Regions from separate parts of the Companilactobacillus sp. genome, predicted to be linked through region 1. Evidence: predicted binding sites of a transcription regulator. Region 1 holds the regulator's gene; each other region holds the start of a gene.
What was found. The regulator LexA, encoded in region 1, represses DNA repair genes until DNA is damaged. The targets are predictions, from matches to a motif close to CNAACANNTGTTNG.
Positions count from the first base shown of each region.

Region 2: the regulator LexA is predicted to act here: its motif matches at 3,199-3,212, upstream of LKF16_RS07755 (replication-associated recombination protein A).
Region 3: the regulator LexA is predicted to act here: its motif matches at 4,098-4,111, upstream of LKF16_RS00220 (Y-family DNA polymerase).

Region 1 is NZ_JAKVLR010000001.1:168,967-174,938, forward strand. Features, by position in the region: gene ftsY (signal recognition particle-docking protein FtsY) at 1-285, shown strand, start outside; gene ylxM (YlxM family DNA-binding protein) at 287-628, shown strand; gene ffh (signal recognition particle protein) at 641-2,080, shown strand; gene rpsP (30S ribosomal protein S16) at 2,167-2,439, shown strand; gene rimM (ribosome maturation factor RimM) at 2,508-3,023, shown strand; gene trmD (tRNA (guanosine(37)-N1)-methyltransferase TrmD) at 3,023-3,751, shown strand; gene rplS (50S ribosomal protein L19) at 3,864-4,217, shown strand; gene lexA (transcriptional repressor LexA) at 4,275-4,898, opposite strand; gene LKF16_RS00880 (DUF896 domain-containing protein) at 4,988-5,230, shown strand; gene LKF16_RS00885 (YneF family protein) at 5,290-5,511, shown strand; gene purE (5-(carboxyamino)imidazole ribonucleotide mutase) at 5,736-5,972, shown strand, end outside.
Region 2 is NZ_JAKVLR010000001.1:1,595,368-1,601,339, forward strand. Features, by position in the region: gene LKF16_RS07745 (cupredoxin domain-containing protein) at 1-165, opposite strand, end outside; gene LKF16_RS07750 (alpha/beta fold hydrolase) at 845-1,726, opposite strand; gene LKF16_RS07755 (replication-associated recombination protein A) at 1,736-3,064, opposite strand; gene LKF16_RS07760 (ABC transporter ATP-binding protein) at 3,342-5,087, opposite strand; gene LKF16_RS07765 (ABC transporter ATP-binding protein) at 5,077-5,972, opposite strand, start outside.
Region 3 is NZ_JAKVLR010000001.1:40,723-46,694, reverse strand. Features, by position in the region: gene lepA (translation elongation factor 4) at 127-1,914, opposite strand; gene LKF16_RS00225 (TetR/AcrR family transcriptional regulator) at 1,907-2,572, opposite strand; gene LKF16_RS00220 (Y-family DNA polymerase) at 2,772-4,064, opposite strand; gene LKF16_RS00215 (PadR family transcriptional regulator) at 4,232-4,552, shown strand; gene LKF16_RS00210 (DUF1048 domain-containing protein) at 4,555-4,890, shown strand; gene LKF16_RS00205 (DNA-directed RNA polymerase subunit beta) at 4,936-5,322, opposite strand; gene LKF16_RS00200 (cold-shock protein) at 5,569-5,769, opposite strand.

The DNA.
Region 1 (5,972 bases):
CCAGAAGCACCTCAAGAAGTTTTACTGGTTCTTGATGGATCGACTGGTCAAAATGCCTTGAGTCAAGCTAAACAATTCAACGAAACGACTAATGTTACTGGTATTGTTTTGACTAAGATCGATGGTAGTTCACAAGGTGGTATCGTTTTGGCAATCAGAAATGAATTGCATTTGCCTGTGAAACTGGTTGGGTTAGGCGAACAAATGGATGATCTACGTGACTTTGATCCAGAGAAGTTTATTTATGGATTGTTCAAAGAGCTGATTGTCGGTTCTGGAGAATAAAATGGATATCAAAAAAACAAATGAGATAAATTTGTTGTACAATTTTTACCATTCACTACTAACTTCAAAGCAAGAAAAATACATGAATCTATACTATGTTGAAGATTTTTCACTAGGGGAAATTGCCGAACAACTTGGCGTTTCTCGACAAGCGGTATTAGACAATATTCATCGTTCTGTAGGTTCGCTTGAAAAGTTTGAAAGAGAACTCAGCTTAGTAGAGAAGACTCAAGAAATTGATAACGTTGCTAGTGAATTGAGTAAAGTGGTTCGTGAAAACTATGCTGATGATAAACAATTATTGGATTTAGTCAGACGAATCTCAAAAATAAATGAGATGTAATAGGAGTTAGTTATGGCTTTTGAAGGTTTAAGCGAGAGACTTAACAAAGTTTTTTCTTCATTAAGAGGAAAAGGTAAGCTATCTGAAGATGACATTCGTACAGTTACACGAGAAGTCAGAATGGCATTGTTAGAAGCCGATGTTAACTTTGATGTCGTTAAAGATTTTGTTAAACAAGTACGTGAACGTGCCTTAGGCGCTGAAGTAATGGAAAGTTTAACTCCATCTCAACAAGTCGTTAAGATCGTTGATGATGAGTTAACTAAATTGATGGGTACAGAAGCAGTACCTTTAAACAAGGCCCCACATATTCCAACAATCATTATGATGGTTGGTCTTCAAGGTGCTGGTAAAACTACTACAGCTGGTAAGTTAGCAAAAAGATTGATGGATAATGATAAGGCTCGTCCATTATTTATCGCTGGAGACGTTTATCGTCCAGCTGCTATCGAACAGCTACAAACTATTGGTAAGCAACTGGATGTACCTGTTTATCAAGAGGGTACTGATAAAGATCCAGTTGAGATCGTCAAGAATGGTCTTGCCCAAGCTCATGAAAATAAAAATGATTACGTGATCATTGATACTGCTGGTCGTTTGGAAATTGATGAACAATTGATGGACGAACTTAAACGTATTAAGGAATTGGCACAGCCAAACGAAATTTTATTCGTTGCTGATTCAATGACTGGTCAAGTTGCCGCTAAGGTTGCCCATGGTTTTGATGAACAATTGGATATCACTGGCGTTGTCCTCACAAAATTAGATGGTGATACTCGTGGTGGTGCTGCACTTTCAATTCGTGCAGTCACTGGTAAGCCAATCAAGTTTATCGGACAAGGTGAAAAATTAGATCAACTAGATGTCTTCCACCCAGATAGAATGGCTAACCGTATCTTAGGCATGGGTGACATGTTGACGTTGATCGAAAAAGCTCAACAAGATTATGATCAAAAACAAGCTGAAGATATGGCACAAAAGATCAAAGAGAACAGCTTTGATTTTAATGACTTTATCGATCAAATGGATCAGATCCAAAAGATGGGTCCACTTGATGAGATCATGAAGATGATCCCTGGTATGGCCAATAATCCTGCCTTAGCAAACATCAATGTTGATGAAAAAGATATTGCCCATCTTAAGGCAATTGTTTATTCGATGACTCCACAAGAACGCGAAGACCCTAAATTGCTCAATCCTTCAAGAAGACGAAGAATTGCTGCAGGTTCCGGTCGTTCGGTCCAAGAAGTCAATCGAATGATCAAGCAATTCAAGCAATCACAAGATATGATGAAGCAAATGAGTAAAGGAAACATGAACGGCATGGACCAGTTAATGGGTAATGGCGTTCAAGGTCGTCTTGGAAAAATGGCGATGCATTCCATGGTCCGTAAACAAAAGAAGAACAAGAAAAAGCGTCTCAAGAAAGTTAAACGATTCAAGAGTAAATAAAAAGGTAATGTGTAAAGTTTTTTTCTTTACACGTTACCTTTTTTTGTGTATACTAACAAAGTTAAGAATTTTTAGGAGGAAACACAATGTCAGTTAAAATCAGAATGAAACGCATGGGTAGTAAATTAAGACCTTTCTACAGAATCGTTGTTGCAGATTCACGTTCACCACGTGATGGCCGCTTCATCGAACAAGTTGGTTACTACAACCCAATTTCACAACCTGAAGAACTTAAACTAGAAGATGACAAGATCATGGACTGGTTACAAAAAGGTGCACAACCTTCAGATACAGTTCGTAACTTGCTTAAAAAACATGGTTTAATGCAAAAATATCATGAAAGCAAATTTTCAAAATAATTAAGATATTGGGATCAGATAAAACTTGCTTTTATCACGATCCCTTTTCTTTTTAAATGGAGAATTAAATGTCAGACAAACTTTACCGAGTTGGTAAGATAGTTAACACACATGGTATTAAAGGTGAGGTTCGCGTAGTTTCGATTACGGACTTTCCTAAAGAGAGATTCAAACCAGGTTCAAAGTTGATCATCAAGACACAATCTGGACAACAAGAATTTACAGTTGAATCTTCTCGTGCTCACAAGAATTTCATTTTGTTGAAATTCAAGGGATACGACAATATCAATGATGTTGAACAATTCAAGAATGATCAATTGTTTACAACAGACGAAATCACACCCAAATTAGCCGAGGGTGAATTTCTTTACAGCCAAATCGTTGGTTTAACAGTTATTGACCCTAACTTGGGCGAGATTGGCAAGATCACCGAGATAATGGAATTAGGACCAAATGATGTTTGGGTAGTAAAGGGCCCCAAGTATGATGAAGTTTTAGTACCTTACATTGAGGACGTCGTTAAAAAAATAGATTTGGAAAATAAACAGGTTACTGTCGATATTCCGGATGGGTTGATCGACTAATGGATATATCAGTCTTAAGTATTTTTCCAAAAATGTTTGATGCCCTTAACGAATCTGTAATTGGCAAAGCTCAAGAAAAGGGGCTACTCAATTTACAGGTGGTCGATTTTCGCGACTTTACCACTGATAAACAAAATCACGTTGATGATGCTCCTTATGGCGGTGGAGCAGGGATGCTGCTTCAAGCTCAACCAATCTATGATGCAATGAGCTATCTAGACAATGAGAACCCCGGCAAGAAAAGAGTCATTTTATTAGATCCAGCAGGGAAAACATTTGACGCCAAAATGGCTCAGTCCTTTGCAAAAGAAGACCACTTAGTGTTCATCTGTGGGCACTATGAAGGTTTTGATGAACGAATCAAAGATTTAGTAACTGATGAAGTTTCAATTGGAGACTACGTTCTGACAGGTGGAGAACTCCCAACAATGAGTATGATCGATGCAACGATGCGATTTGTTCCCGGAGTTTTAGGAAATAATGTGTCAGCAGATGAGGATTCGTTTTCACATGGATTGTTAGAATATCCGCAATACACGCGTCCAGCTGATTTCCGCGGTAAAAAGGTACCTGAAGTATTAACTAGTGGCAATCACGAAAAAATTCGAGTTTGGCGTTTAAAACAAGCTCTGAAAAAGACGCTTGAACGTCGACCAGACTTACTAAAAACAATTGAATTAAATGACGAAGAGAAAAAGCTTCTTCGTGAAATTCGTTCAGAAATGTAGTTTACATTACAATGTAAATAATGTAATATATTATAAGTGTTTAAACACAATCAACGATGTTCCGCTGTGTATTATCAAGATATGCATGAGTGTCGGATAGGGAGACAGATTAATGAAACCATTAATTCAAGAAATTACTAAGGAACAACTTCGTTCAGATATTCCAGACTTCCGCCCTGGTGACACAGTACGTGTTCATGCTAAGGTTGTTGAAGGTTCTCGTGAACGTATTCAGTTGTTTGAAGGCGTTGTAATCAAGAAACATGGTACAGGTATCCAAGCTACATATACTGTACGTAAGATGTCAAGTGGTGTTGGTGTTGAAAGAACATTCCCACTTAACACACCTCGTGTTGAAAAGATCGACGTTGTTAGATATGGTAGTGTACGTCGTGCTAAACTTTACTATCTACGTGATCGTACTGGTAAAGCAGCTCGTATTAAAGAACGTCGTCGTGATATCTAATCAGGACATAATAAAAAGAAGACTTGCATTTGCAAGTCTTCTTTTTTTGTTCAAATGTTAAAAAATTTGTGGACGATAGAGACCAACGACTTTACCAACGACTTCAACGTTTTCCAAGATAATTGGATCCATAGTATCGTTTTCTGGTTGAAGACGGAAATGTCCGCTTTCGGCGAAGAAACGCTTGCACGTTGCCTCAATATCTTCCGTCATTGCAATGACGATCTCACCATTATTTGCAGTATTTTGTTCGTGGACAATTACTTGATCTCCATCCAAAATACCGACATTTATCATACTATCACCATGGATCTTCAACATGAATAATTCACCAGAATCTCTTGTTAAATCAGGTGGTAGTGGGAAAGTACCTTCAAAGTCATGTTCAGCTGAGATTGGTTGACCAGCAGCAACAGTACCAATAATAGGTATCTCCTTTGATTTAATTCCAATCAAATTCAAACCAGCAATGGTTAATTCGAGTGCACGTGGCTTAGTAGGGTCACGTTGGATGTATCCTTTTTTCTCTAAACGAGATAAGTGGCCATGAACAGTAGAAGTTGATGAAAGATCAACTGCTTCACAGATTTCTCGAACTGTTGGTGGATATCCATGTTCATCCAAATAGTCATGAATGCACTCTAGAATCTGAGTTTGTTTTGATCCTTCGTTTTTTGACATTAGAACACCTCATTGTTAATATCTTATTTAGATTGTATCAAACCGCATGATATAATTCAAACAAGTGTTCGGTTATTGGAGTGAATAATATGACAAAACAAGAAACACTGATTGCGAAACTAAATGACTTGGCCCACAAGGCTAAAGCTGGAACAATCACAAAAGAAGAAGAAGAGGAGCAACGTGCTCTTCGTAAAGAATACCTGGAGAATTTCAGGGCTGAATTTAAGACTCAAATTGAGAATATGAGAGTCTTCGATAAAAAGGGTGAAGAAGTGACTCCTGAAAAGGTTCGCCGTATTCAAAGAGAAAAGGGTCTCAGAGACGATTAGACTTTTATTTATATATAAATTAATGTAATATTAACTGGTATGGAAAGGGTGAATAGCATATGTGGCCTATAATAATCGCTGCCGTTATTGGTATTTTGGTTGGTGTAGTTATTGGATTCTTCGTTGCAAGATGGTATATGAAGAAATATTTCCAAGACAATCCACCTATCAGTGCTGATATGATCAAACAAATGATGTCTCAAATGGGACAAAAGCCATCACAAAAGAAACTTAATCAAGTTATGGCTTCTATGAAAGCACAACAAAAGAAAAATAATTAATCATTTTATATCCCGATACGAAAATTTCGTATCGGGATTTTTTTGTACCCTTTGAAATATACCATTAAAATACGAACTATATATATATAATATATTTCATATTAAATTATAAGCAGTAATTAACGAACTATATTCATAAAATAACGAATATCATACGTTAATTTGTTGAAAATCCAAATTAAACTTGGTAGACTTTAAATATGCTTAAAGGAAGAAGATGACTTATGAAAGATGTAGCGATTATTATGGGTTCAATTTCTGACCTATCAACTATGCAATTTACGATCGATACTTTGAAGGAATTAGGGGTTTCTTATTCGGTCAAGGTTATCTCGGCTCATCGTATGCCTCAAGAAATGATCGACTTTGGTACAAATGCTTGCGATGAAGGCTTTAATGTGATCATTGCTGGTGCTGGAGGTGCAGCTCATTTACCAGGAATGGTAGCAGCAACAACTAAT
Region 2 (5,972 bases), 1.4 Mb from region 1:
CGTTTCTGGTGAATAACCACCATTGACGAGTACGTCGATACTTTGCGTATTATCTTTAACGTCAGCAGCCACCTCAGCAGATTCATGTTTGCCGAAGAACCACCAAACGATAAACCCAATAACTGCCAATCCAACAATCAGTACTAATATTTTTGTCAAAATCATCCCTCCACATATCGTTTACATCTGTAATCAATAACTAAATAATATCTTCATCGTTTACATTTGTCAACAAGGTAAAACCCTAATTTGAAAAAAGAGCGCAAAAATACCTGGTTTGAGGCACAAATATAAGATTGATCAATTTGGCGAGGCCCGTTTGGCCCCAGAGTATTGAGCAAGCGTATATGCCCTGCCTCAAGGTATTTTTGCGCGTTTCGAATCAGAGCGTGAAAATGTCTGAATTGAGGCAAAGCATAAGATAAGCCAATACGGAGTGGGGCGCGTAACGCCCTCGTAGTGTTGGATTGTCTTATGTGCCCTGCCTCAAGACATTTTCACGCGTTTCCACCATCAAAAATAAAAGCGACCAGAGCAGAAGGAGAGGAGTAATCTAAACGGGGTTTCAGTAAAAGAGGCACTAGCCAAAATATTTAGACAAGTAAATAATTTTTACATGAAAAAGTCGCATACCCTATTTCAACCTACGAGGAGATCTTGACCTAACTCTATTTAGACGGAGGACGGAAATCGATGCCCCGGCTCAGTAGGGAAATAAATAAAGGAACGTACGTCGCCTTTGGCGCGTGCGCAACCGTTTAAAATGTTGGCTACGCCAACGAACAACCAAGGATGCCAGCATTTAACGACAAAAAAACGAGAATCCAAAAGATTCTCGTCCTTTCTAATATTTATCAAACCAGTCTGCTGCGGCATAAGAAATGTCGCGTGGTTTTTCTCGTTGAATAAAGTGTCCTGCTTCGTCCCAAAATTGTTGGTCGAAAGGTCCTTCAAAGTACTCTGAGATCTGGGTAGCTGATTTATAATCCGTACAGCTATCCTCTTTTCCAATAATGTTCAAAGTCGGAACCAAGATCTGAGCCGACTTTTTCAATTGTCGGTCCATCTCAGAATATTCCTCATCAAATGGATTAACGCCCCAACGTTGACGGTAAGTATCCAAAGTTACTTCCGCCCAGTCCTCATTTTGGAAAAAACTAGTCAACGTTTGGGCTTTCTGTGCAGTCATAGTAAATCTTGGGCTCCATTCCTTCCACATGAAGAGTGCGAATTCGCTTTGACGTTTGCGAACGTATTCTGCACCTTGATCAGTCGTCATATACCATTGATACCAGTATTCCTTAATTTGTTTCAACGACATCCGGCTGAACATTTGCCACCCTTCGGACAAGACAACTTCCGATTTTACTAAGTCGGTACCGTAGAGACTAGCTAAAGTCATCGCGGTAAAGGCTCCCCAATCTTGGCCAATGATCCGGACTGACGTTAAGTCTAAGGCTTCGATAAATTCCTTGATATCAGTCGCAAACGCCAATGGACCTCCAGTTCGACGAGCATTGTCATCCAAAAAAGTAGTGTGACCAAAGCCTCGAAGTGATGGCACAAAAGTTTGGTAGCCACTATTATGCAAATGTGGCAGCACTTCATCCCAAGTTCTCACGCAGTCAGGCCAACCATGCAATAAAATAACTGGTTGTCCGTCTTCTGGACCTGATATTTCGTATGACATTTGAAGCTTGCTAGTTTTGACGTATTTTTCTCTCATGACGTTCCCCTATTTTTGGTTCTGATTTTGATGCCATTGCTTAATGTATTCTAGACGTTGCTTAAAGCGTTCTTCATTCCCCTGTGTTGTTGGAAAATAATATTCGTGCCCCTCAAGATCAGGTGGCATTGTCTTCATTGAAGTCAACTTGTCCTCTGTATTATGCGCGTATTGATAATTTTTTCCATAGTCTAATTCTTCCATTAACTTCGTTGGAGCATTGCGGATCTGTAAGGGTACCGGTTCATTGCCAGTTTTTTTAACATCCGACTTAGCTTTGCCAGTGGCCGCATAAACTGCGTTTGATTTCGGTGCTAAAGACAAGTAGATCACGCACTCTGTCAAATGAACATTGCACTCAGGCATACCAATGAACTGACAAGCTTGAAAAACATCGACTGCTAACGACAGTGCCCTAGTGTCAGCCAATCCAATATCTTCACTTGCAAACCTGACTAATCGTCTTGCGATGTAGAGTGGATCTTCTCCACCCTCAAGCATTCGCGTTAACCAATAAATAGCTGCGTCGACATCACTGTTTCGCATCGACTTGTGAAGCGCAGAAATAATGTTGTAGTGCTCGTCGCCTTTTTTATCGTAGCGAAGTGATTTGGTATTGATCAGTTGGCCTAAAGTACCCTCTTCAACTTCGACCTTGTCGATCTTACGATTACCATTCAAAACTGCCATTTCCAGCGTATTTAGCGCCGTTCTAGCATCCCCATTAGCAAATTCAGCAATCGTTTTAATATCGTTGTCACTGATTTCTACTTTATAATCGGGAAACGCCTCCGGATTTTTCAGAGCATTATGCAAAAGTTCGACGATATCATCAACCGTCAATTGTTTAAGCACAAAAACTTTGCATCGGGACAGCAAGGCGGAATTGATCTCAAAAGATGGATTCTCAGTTGTTGCGCCAATCAAAATGATGCTGCCACGTTCAACGAATGGTAAAAATGCATCTTGTTGAGCTTTATTGAAACGATGAATTTCATCAATGAAGACGACTGTTCTTTCACCCATCTCACGATTATTTTCTGCTTCCTGCATGATCTCACGAATCTCTTTAATACCACTAGTTACCGCACTGAAAGTAATGAATTGTGACTTGGTCTTATGGGCAATAATCTGTGCCAATGTAGTCTTGCCAACACCAGGAGGTCCCCAAAAAATCATTGATGATAGCTTGTCTTGGTCAATCAGATCACGCAAGATTTTTCCTTTGCCAATCAAATGCTTTTGTCCGGTAAATCCGTCAAAATCAGTTGGACGAACTCGATTAGCTAAGGGTGAATTTTGTTGAGCTTGATCATCAAAAATCGATCCTTGTTTCATTAAAAAGAACCTCCTTTTTAAAAAATATTGCCCAACCTCATGAGGTGGTTGGGTTTTGAAACAATGTTTCATGTGAAACGTGACGTTATTAACCTTATAGTTAGTTATATATGACGTCACATTGGACTTTGTACCAAACATATGTTTGGGTAACTAATACTACACTTTTTACATCTAATTAGCGAATTTATTAACAATCCAATTCTAATTTAATATTATGACTGAAATTTAATCACGTCAAAGTAAAAAACATACCTTCTTATAGGTATGTTTTTAATTACATCTCAAATTGACTGTTATATAAATTAGAATAAAAACCTGCTTGTTTCATTAATTGTCCATGCGTACCTCGTTCTATTATCTTGCCATCCTTTAAAACTAAAATAAGATCAGCATTTTTAATTGTTGAAAGGCGATGAGCAATAATGAATGAGGTCCGGTTTTCTGTCAGCAGATCCATGGCTTTTTGAATTTGCTCCTCAGTTCTAGTATCGACTGAACTAGTAGCCTCATCTAGAATTAGCATCGACTTATTTCTGATCAAAGCTCTAGCAATAGTAAGCAATTGCCTTTGACCCGCAGAAAGGCTGACTGAGTCATCCAAAACGGTCTGATAGCCATTTGGTAGAGTATTAATGAAATGATCGATGTCAACCGCTTTAGTGGCCCTTTTAACTTGTTCATCAGTTACGTCAGATTGATTATATTTGAGATTATTCATGATGGTATCTTCAAATAACCATGTGTCCTGTAATACCATATCGAATTGTTCTCTGACATTGCTACGCTGTAAATTTTGAGTATCGATCCCATCAATCTTGATTTTCCCACTATCTGGGTCATAAAATCTCATCAACAAACTGACGATCGTAGTTTTCCCAGATCCTGTCGGACCCACAATTGCAATCTTCTGACCAGGTTTTACATGAACGTCAAAGTCTTTGATGATTGTATTATCTTTATCATATCCAAATTTTACGTGTTCAAAATCGACCTGACCCTTAGTCTTAACTATTTGATCAGGTTTATCCATCTCATCATCGACTTCTTTTTCATCCAAGAATTCAAAGACTCGTTTCATAGCTGCCTGAGCGGATTGTAAACTTGAAAAAGCTTGTGTTATTTGTGATAACGGTTGGGTAAATATTCTTACAAATACGATAAAAGCAACAACAACACCAATTGTGATCACATGGTTCAAAACTAAAATTGAACCTACAATAACTACGGCAACGTAACCAAAGTTACCGATAAAGTTCATCAGTGGTTGCATGATTCCTGATAAGAATTGAGATTTCCAAACATTGTCGTACAAATTATTATTGAGTTGATCGAATTTTTTCGAAGCATTATCAGTATTATTATAAGTTTTAACGATAGTTTGGCCACTATAAGTCTCTTCTAGAAATCCGGAAACATTAGCCAGACCATTTTGCTGATTATTGAAATACTTCTGCGATCTCATCATGATCAAAATAGTTAATACAAAACCAATCAATACGGCAATTACCGCTGTTAATGTCAGTATCCAATTGGTAATTAGCATCATAACGATTGATCCGACAATTAATAATGTAGACGAAATAACCGTTCCTAAGCTTTGATTCAGCGATTGTCCTAAAGTATCCAAATCATTGGTAACTCGACTTAAAGTATCCCCTTGGTCATGGGTATCAAAATACTTTAATGGCAATCGATTAATTTTGGAACTAATATTCGACCTTAATCCTTGTGTAAATTTTTGTGTGACGGTCGCGATGATAAAACCTTGAAAATAATTAAATATCGCTCCCACAATGTAGATAATCGCTAATATTACAGTGATCTTAAACACTTCTGGCACATTAATAGCTGAATGCAGTCCAGCCGAGATCAAATTGGTGATCTTACTCAATTGACTAGGTCCAATTACCGTTGCCACACTACCGATCAAGGAGAAGATTGCTGCTAAGATCAAATATTTAATATAAGTTTGACCATATTTTTTAATACCGGCCATTAAACTAATCTTTTTATTTTCCATTAGCCAATTCCTCCTTAGAAAGTTGTGAGTAAGCTATTTCTTGATAAACATGATTATCTTTTAATAATTCTTGATGAGTTCCTTGCCCAACGACTTCACCATTATCTAGGACAATGATTTGGTCAGCATCCATAACAGTACTGATTCTTTGGGCAACAATGATTTTGGTAATATTACCAGCTTTTTCTTTTAAGCTTTGGCGCAATTTTGCATCTGTTTCATAATCCAATGCAGAAAATGAATCATCAAATAATAAAATTTCCGGTCTACGTGCGACAGCCCTGGCAATTCCCAATCTTTGTTTCTGACCTCCAGAAAAATTATCGCCATTTTGAGCAACCGGTGCGTCTAATTGTTTATCCTTATCCATCACAAAATCTTTAGATTGAGCTATATCCAATGCTTGATAAATTTCTTCATCCGTTAGGGCTTTTCGATTTTTCTTGGTACCAAAATCAATATTAGATCTAATTGTTCCACTAAAAAGAACAGCACTTTGTGGCACGTACCCAATTTTATCGTTCAAATCTTTTTCAGTGTATTTTCTAATATCTCTGCCATCGATCTTAATTGACCCACTCGTCGCATCATACAAACGGGATATTAACTGTAGTGCTGTACTTTTACCACTCCCAGTCGATCCAATAAAAGCAATTGTCTGACCTTTATTAGCGGTAAAACTCATATCTTTTAGAGCACTAGATTCTGCTCCTTGGTACTTAAAACCAACGTTATCAAACTCAATCTTTCCTGATTCTTCTGTATTATCTTCTGAACCGGATTGTTCTGGATATTGAATAGAAGGCTTTACATCTAACACTTCATTCAAACGGTTTGCCGATACACTGACTCTTGGTAACAAAACAAAGATTATCGACAATAACA
Region 3 (5,972 bases), 130 kb from region 1:
TTTTAAATCTGAAATCATCATAATAATCTTCTATTTAGCTATTTTAATGTAGTGCAAAAACACATATTTTAGATGATAAAACCCCTGATAAGCCCTTTTTTAATGTATATTCAGAATCGATTTATTCTATAGTTCCAAAATTGTATTAAACACATCTTGTGGCAATTTTATTTTGCTTTTAGCGGAACGACGTTTGTTCATACTCTGTCGTCTCAACAATGCAGCTTTTTTTGAAACGCTCCGCGACTCTCCATTAACAGCTGCATTTTTTCTTAATGGTGGCACATCAACTCGAGCAATGGATTTACCCTCAACAATTGCTTGGACAGGCGTGGGATAAAGCTGTCTGGGAACAGCATATTTTAATTTCTGAACTAAGTTTTGAGTCATTTCATTTACGTCGCTTCGGTGAACAATAAATGACAAGGCATCAACAGACGTATAATTCATATCGATTTCAACTTTTACTAAATCACTGACTTCATAATCCAAGAACTCCGTATTTAAACTGGCATAACCATGTGAAACAGATTTTAGTTCTGAGAAAAATCGATAAGCAATCTCTGACAAAGGGATCTTAATTGTAAGAACAATTAAATTACCATCATTTCCCATATCAAGCAGTTGTCCCTTGTGGGAGTCGATCAACTTCATAACTGCATTTAAAGTCTCATTTGGAGTGGTAATTTCAGCTTTGGCAAAAGGCTCCTTTACCTCTTGAATTAAGCCAAAAACAGGAAAATTAACTGGATTGTTTATTTTCATTCTTTGACCATTTTTCAATAGAACTTCATACGTTACATTGGGTGCTGTTGTTAAGACATTTAATTGAAATTCATCAAACAACCTTTCTCGAATTATTTGTAAGTGAAACGCACCTAAAAAACCACATCGGAATCCCATTCCCAGTGCTTCAGAACGTTCCTCGACAAATAAAAAAGATGTATCATTTAAACTTAATTTCAAAATAGCGTTTTTTAAAGCTGGGTAATCATTATTTTTAGGATAAATCCCCGCAAATACCATCTGACTTGCTGGATGATATCCTACTACTGGTTTAGAAGTGGGATTGTTTTTTAAAGTAAGCGTATCTCCAACCCGAATTGCCTTAGGATCTTTTAATCCTGTTACAACATAACCAACTTCACCTGCAGTTAAATCATTTTTTACGTGTAAATCAGGAGAAAAGGTTCCTAATGATTTTAACTTAAAGGCCGTTTGTGCCTGCATTAAATATAATTCATCATTTTGGTGTATATTTCCGTCAATCAGGCGAACATAAACTATTATTCCTTGATAAGAGTCGTATATGGAGTCAAAAATTAAAGCCTTTAAAGTTTTAGTATCATCACCTTGCGGAGCAGGTATACGATTTTTGATTTCCTCTAATACCAAAGGAACGCCATCTCCAGTTTTGGCAGAGATCAATAATATATTTTCCTTAGTAAAAGACGGATCTAAGTCATTTAATTGCTTTTGGGTCTGTTCGATATCTGCGGAATCTATATCTACTTTATTAATAACTGGAATAATAACTAGATCATTTTGTTTAGCAATCCGATAATTAGCAATTGTTTGAGCTTGGACTCCTTGAGTAGCATCAACTAAAAGAATTGCACCTTCAGTAGCGGCAAGACTTTTTGATACCTCATAATTAAAATCTACATGACCAGGAGTATCGATCAAATTAAATTCATATTCCTTTCCATCATTTGCTGAATAATAATTTCTTACTGTTCGGGCTTTAACGGTAACCCCATGCTCTTTTTCTACTTCCATATCATCTAACAATTGTGCCTGACTGTCTCTTTTGCTGACAGTATGCGTAAGTTCCATGATCCTATCGGCTAATGTCGATTTGCCATGATCGATATGAGCAATAATTGCAAAATTTCTTATTTGTTCTTCATTCATTTTTCTTTAATTCCTTTAAATATTCTGTTAAGTAATAGCGCATTTGTTGTTGCGCCTCTGGTACCAATTTAATTTCAAAATCTGGATAATCAACTTTTAAATCCTCGTGATTAAACTTTGCAAGTGATGACATATTCATCAAACCACTAATAATTCCACTTTGAATAACAAACATGTGACTAAATTGCATTTGATTCAACAAACCATTAGTCTTCTCAACTAATTTCTGGCCTAATTTTTTGCTAATTTCATATAAATCATTACGCTTTACAACCGTCTCATCCATATTTGCATTTCCCTCTAAGATTGGACCTCTAATTGAATTCAATCGAACTAAAACATCATAGTTTTGAATTAGATTTTCGGTTTGTTCAACCATAAAATTGATATACGTTTTTTGATCAATAGATTCATATCCATCCATTTTGATCAACAAATCAGCAAAAAATTGTTGATAACTTTCTAAAAGGATACTCATAAAAAGATCTTCTTTAGTTGAAAAATAATTGAAAGTTGTTCCTTTTGATATGCCTATAGTCTCAGCGATACGTTTCATCGTTATTTCAGAATATCCTTTTGTTTTAAATAGACGTACAGCAGCCTTCATAATTGCTTGTCGTTTAGCGTTTTTTTGGTCTAATGTATAAATGTTTGTCATAAGAAATCCCTTTTTTATAAATGACCGTTGGTCAATTTACAAGTATTTTAATTTAAATTTGACCGGAGGTCAATGTTAAATAATTCTTTTTAAATCAATAAAAATAAAAATCAATCTATTTACAGATTGATTTTTAAATGAAGATTATTCAAAATTTTCAATTATCATAAAATTGCGGTATTTATTTTAAAATTATTTTTTATGCTTGATGCCCTCCTACCAACTTAGATCTCTCAATTGCGGTACCAGCATCCTTTTTACTGTATCCACGAACAATTGATTTGTATCCATAACGATCTCTAATTTGATCAATCGTATGCTCCAATTTCAAATTAGCTTCATGTTTCTCGGCATTTTCAAATAGCGACAGTTGAACTGAACTGGGCTTGCTGACTCGGTTAACACGAACCCCCAAATTTCTTAACGATTCTCCCTGCCATTTCTTCTCAAATAAATATTTGACTGCTCTGATCAAATCGTTAGTTTGATTAGTTGGATCGACAGTAGTTTGGGCACTCCATCCGCGTTGATTATGTTCATTAGGCTCTGAAAATCCTACCGAAATGCCAATGACCTCTCCTTGAACTTTATGTTTACGCAGTCTCGTCGCCACTTGATCAGCAATTTCAAATAAGACTGTTTCAATATCTTCAACAGTAGAATAATCTCGCATCAAGACCTGACTGTTTCCGTAACCTTTATTGTCCTCACGTGGTACGTATCTTCTAGCTAGATCTGAATAATCGATTCCCCAGCTGTGAAAATACAGAGCGTCTCCTAAAACTCCGAACTTCTGATTAAGCTTTTTTCGATCAGAATGTGCCAAGTCATAAATAGAATGTATCCCCATATGTTCCAATTTGGCTGCTGTCTTCGCTCCAATCGACCAAAAGTCAGTTAACGAACCAATCTTCCAAATCGTCTCAGGAACGTCCTCATAGCTCCATGTAGCCCGCCAAGGAGCTTTAACCTTAGCAGCATTGTCTAAAGCTAACTTGGCCATCAATGGATTAGGACCAATGCCAATCGTGGTAACGATCCCTGTTTCCTTAAAAACTTTCTTTTGGATTTTATCTGCGATCTCTTCATTGCTTCCAAACAAATCATGACTATGGGTGCAGTCAATAAATGACTCGTCGACACTATATACATACCAATGCTGATCATCTGTAAATTGTCGAAAAATTTTGTTGATTCGATAATTCAATTTGATGTAATCAGCCATGTGCGGAGCTGCTAATTCGATATCCATATCAGGAGTAATCTCAAATTTACGCGTTCCCAATTTAACTCCATAATCTTTCTTAGTATCTGGAGAAGCTGCTAAAATCAGTCCACCGTTTGATTCAGCACGAGACAGGACTGCTATTTTAGCCGCCAAGGGAAATTCTCCGCGTCTAATGGCTTCCGTACTGGCATAGAATGACTTACAGTCAATGCACATAATATCTCTGACTGGCAAGCGCTCAGGATCATCAAGTGGGTTTACCATTAGTACTCACCTCATCTTTTAAAAATAATTATACGAACATGTGTTCGTATTTTCAATATGATCATCCAAAAATAATTGTTGACAGTCACACTACTGTGTAATACTATGTACCTGTACTTAGCAATACTCAGTAGTGTCTTTGCTGCTGGTAAATGAAGGGATAAGTCATGAAAGGATTAACTGAGCTACTAAAAGGATCACTGGAAGGAATCGTCTTGCAGCATATCAGCAAAGGCGAAACTTACGGGTATGAGATCACCAATTATCTGATTGATTTTGGATTTGAAGATATTGTGGAAGGAACTGTTTATACAGTTCTCCTACGACTTGAGAAAAAGAATTTATTGACGGTTGAACGTCGAAAGTCAGATGTCGGTCCACAACGAAAATTTTATCGACTAAACGAAAATGGTGAAAAATATTTAAAAGAATTCTGGACCAAATGGACTTTTTTGGCAGAAAAAATGCAGCAATTGGAGGATAAATAAACATGCCAAACTTTTTAAAAAAAATCTTAGGAGACAAGCAACGTTATCGCAATTTTAAAAAAGATACTGATGCTTTGCCACAACCATATGATGAGGCTATGAAGGCCATCGAAAAATATATGTGGAATTTTGCTAAGGGCGAGGGATTCATGGACGCCCTTGAAGCTGTCTTGCATATGTTCCAAGAGAGTTCAGCTGAAAATGTTCCAGTTGAAAATATCATCGGATCTGATCCGGTCAAATTTTGTGATAATATCATGGCTCAATATCCTAATGACCTCTGGATCATCACTTATCAAAATAAACTTAGAAAACAAATCAAAGAAATTACAGATTAATTTCCCTATCACGAGTCGGACCAGATAAAACTGGTTCGGCTTTTTTTATTTATCATCATTCCACCATTTATCTTCTCTGACTGGAATAACTGAACGAATTTCTTCTACTCTAAGTAATTTGGTTTCCCCGCTATCCATTTGCAAATAAATCCTACCTGCATCAAATCCGACTACTACCCCCACTAACTCAGGGACAAAGTTATCGTGATTCAAAACGTTTAATTGAATTGAGACATAATCAGCTGATTCCCATGCTTGTTGCAAACGGTCGCTGATATCAACAACTCCCATTTGTGGCAATATTGGCTGTAAGTTCTCCTTATTCTTTTCTCCTTCCATAAATGCACTGTGATCACTCAACAACCAGCCCATCCACTTCATCATGCCACGATCGTTATATAGCCATTTATCCCGCGGGACAATTCGTTCCATTGAAATCACCAACCTTTTAAATTCATTATACGAACATGTGTTCGTATTTTCAAGCGATTATTGATCTCAAAAAAAATTCCAGACAATTAGCGTTGTACTAACTATCTGGAATTTCTATATTTTTTTTAAAGGAAGCGCCGATGTTCTTTGAACATCGCCGTATACTTAGACTAAGCACCCTTGGTGCTTAGTCTAAGTAGAAAAAAAAGACACGAATTATCGTGTCTTTCTTAAGTAAACTACTAATTAGTCTTTAACGATGTTAGCAGCTTGTGGTCCACGTTCGCCGTCTTCTACGTCGAATGTTACGTGTTGACCTTCGTCTAAAGTCTTGAATCCTTCACCTTGGATAGCTGAGAAGTGAGCAAATACGTCACTACCATCTTCGCGAGTAATAAAACCAAAACCTTTATCAGGGTTAAACCATTTAACTGTTCCTTGTTCCATGAATGAGAACCTCCAGCGCTTTTGCGCAATATTTTTGCATTGTTAAGCTAAGTTCAGAAGTTAACCATTCGTACGAAAAATTAAATCTCTAACCAACTCTTAATACAATAATGTGAGTATACATGTTTTTGACAAAAATAGATACTGATTTGCTGTTTTTACTCAAATTTATTTTTATTTTCGTCAAATGACGGCTATTTGAC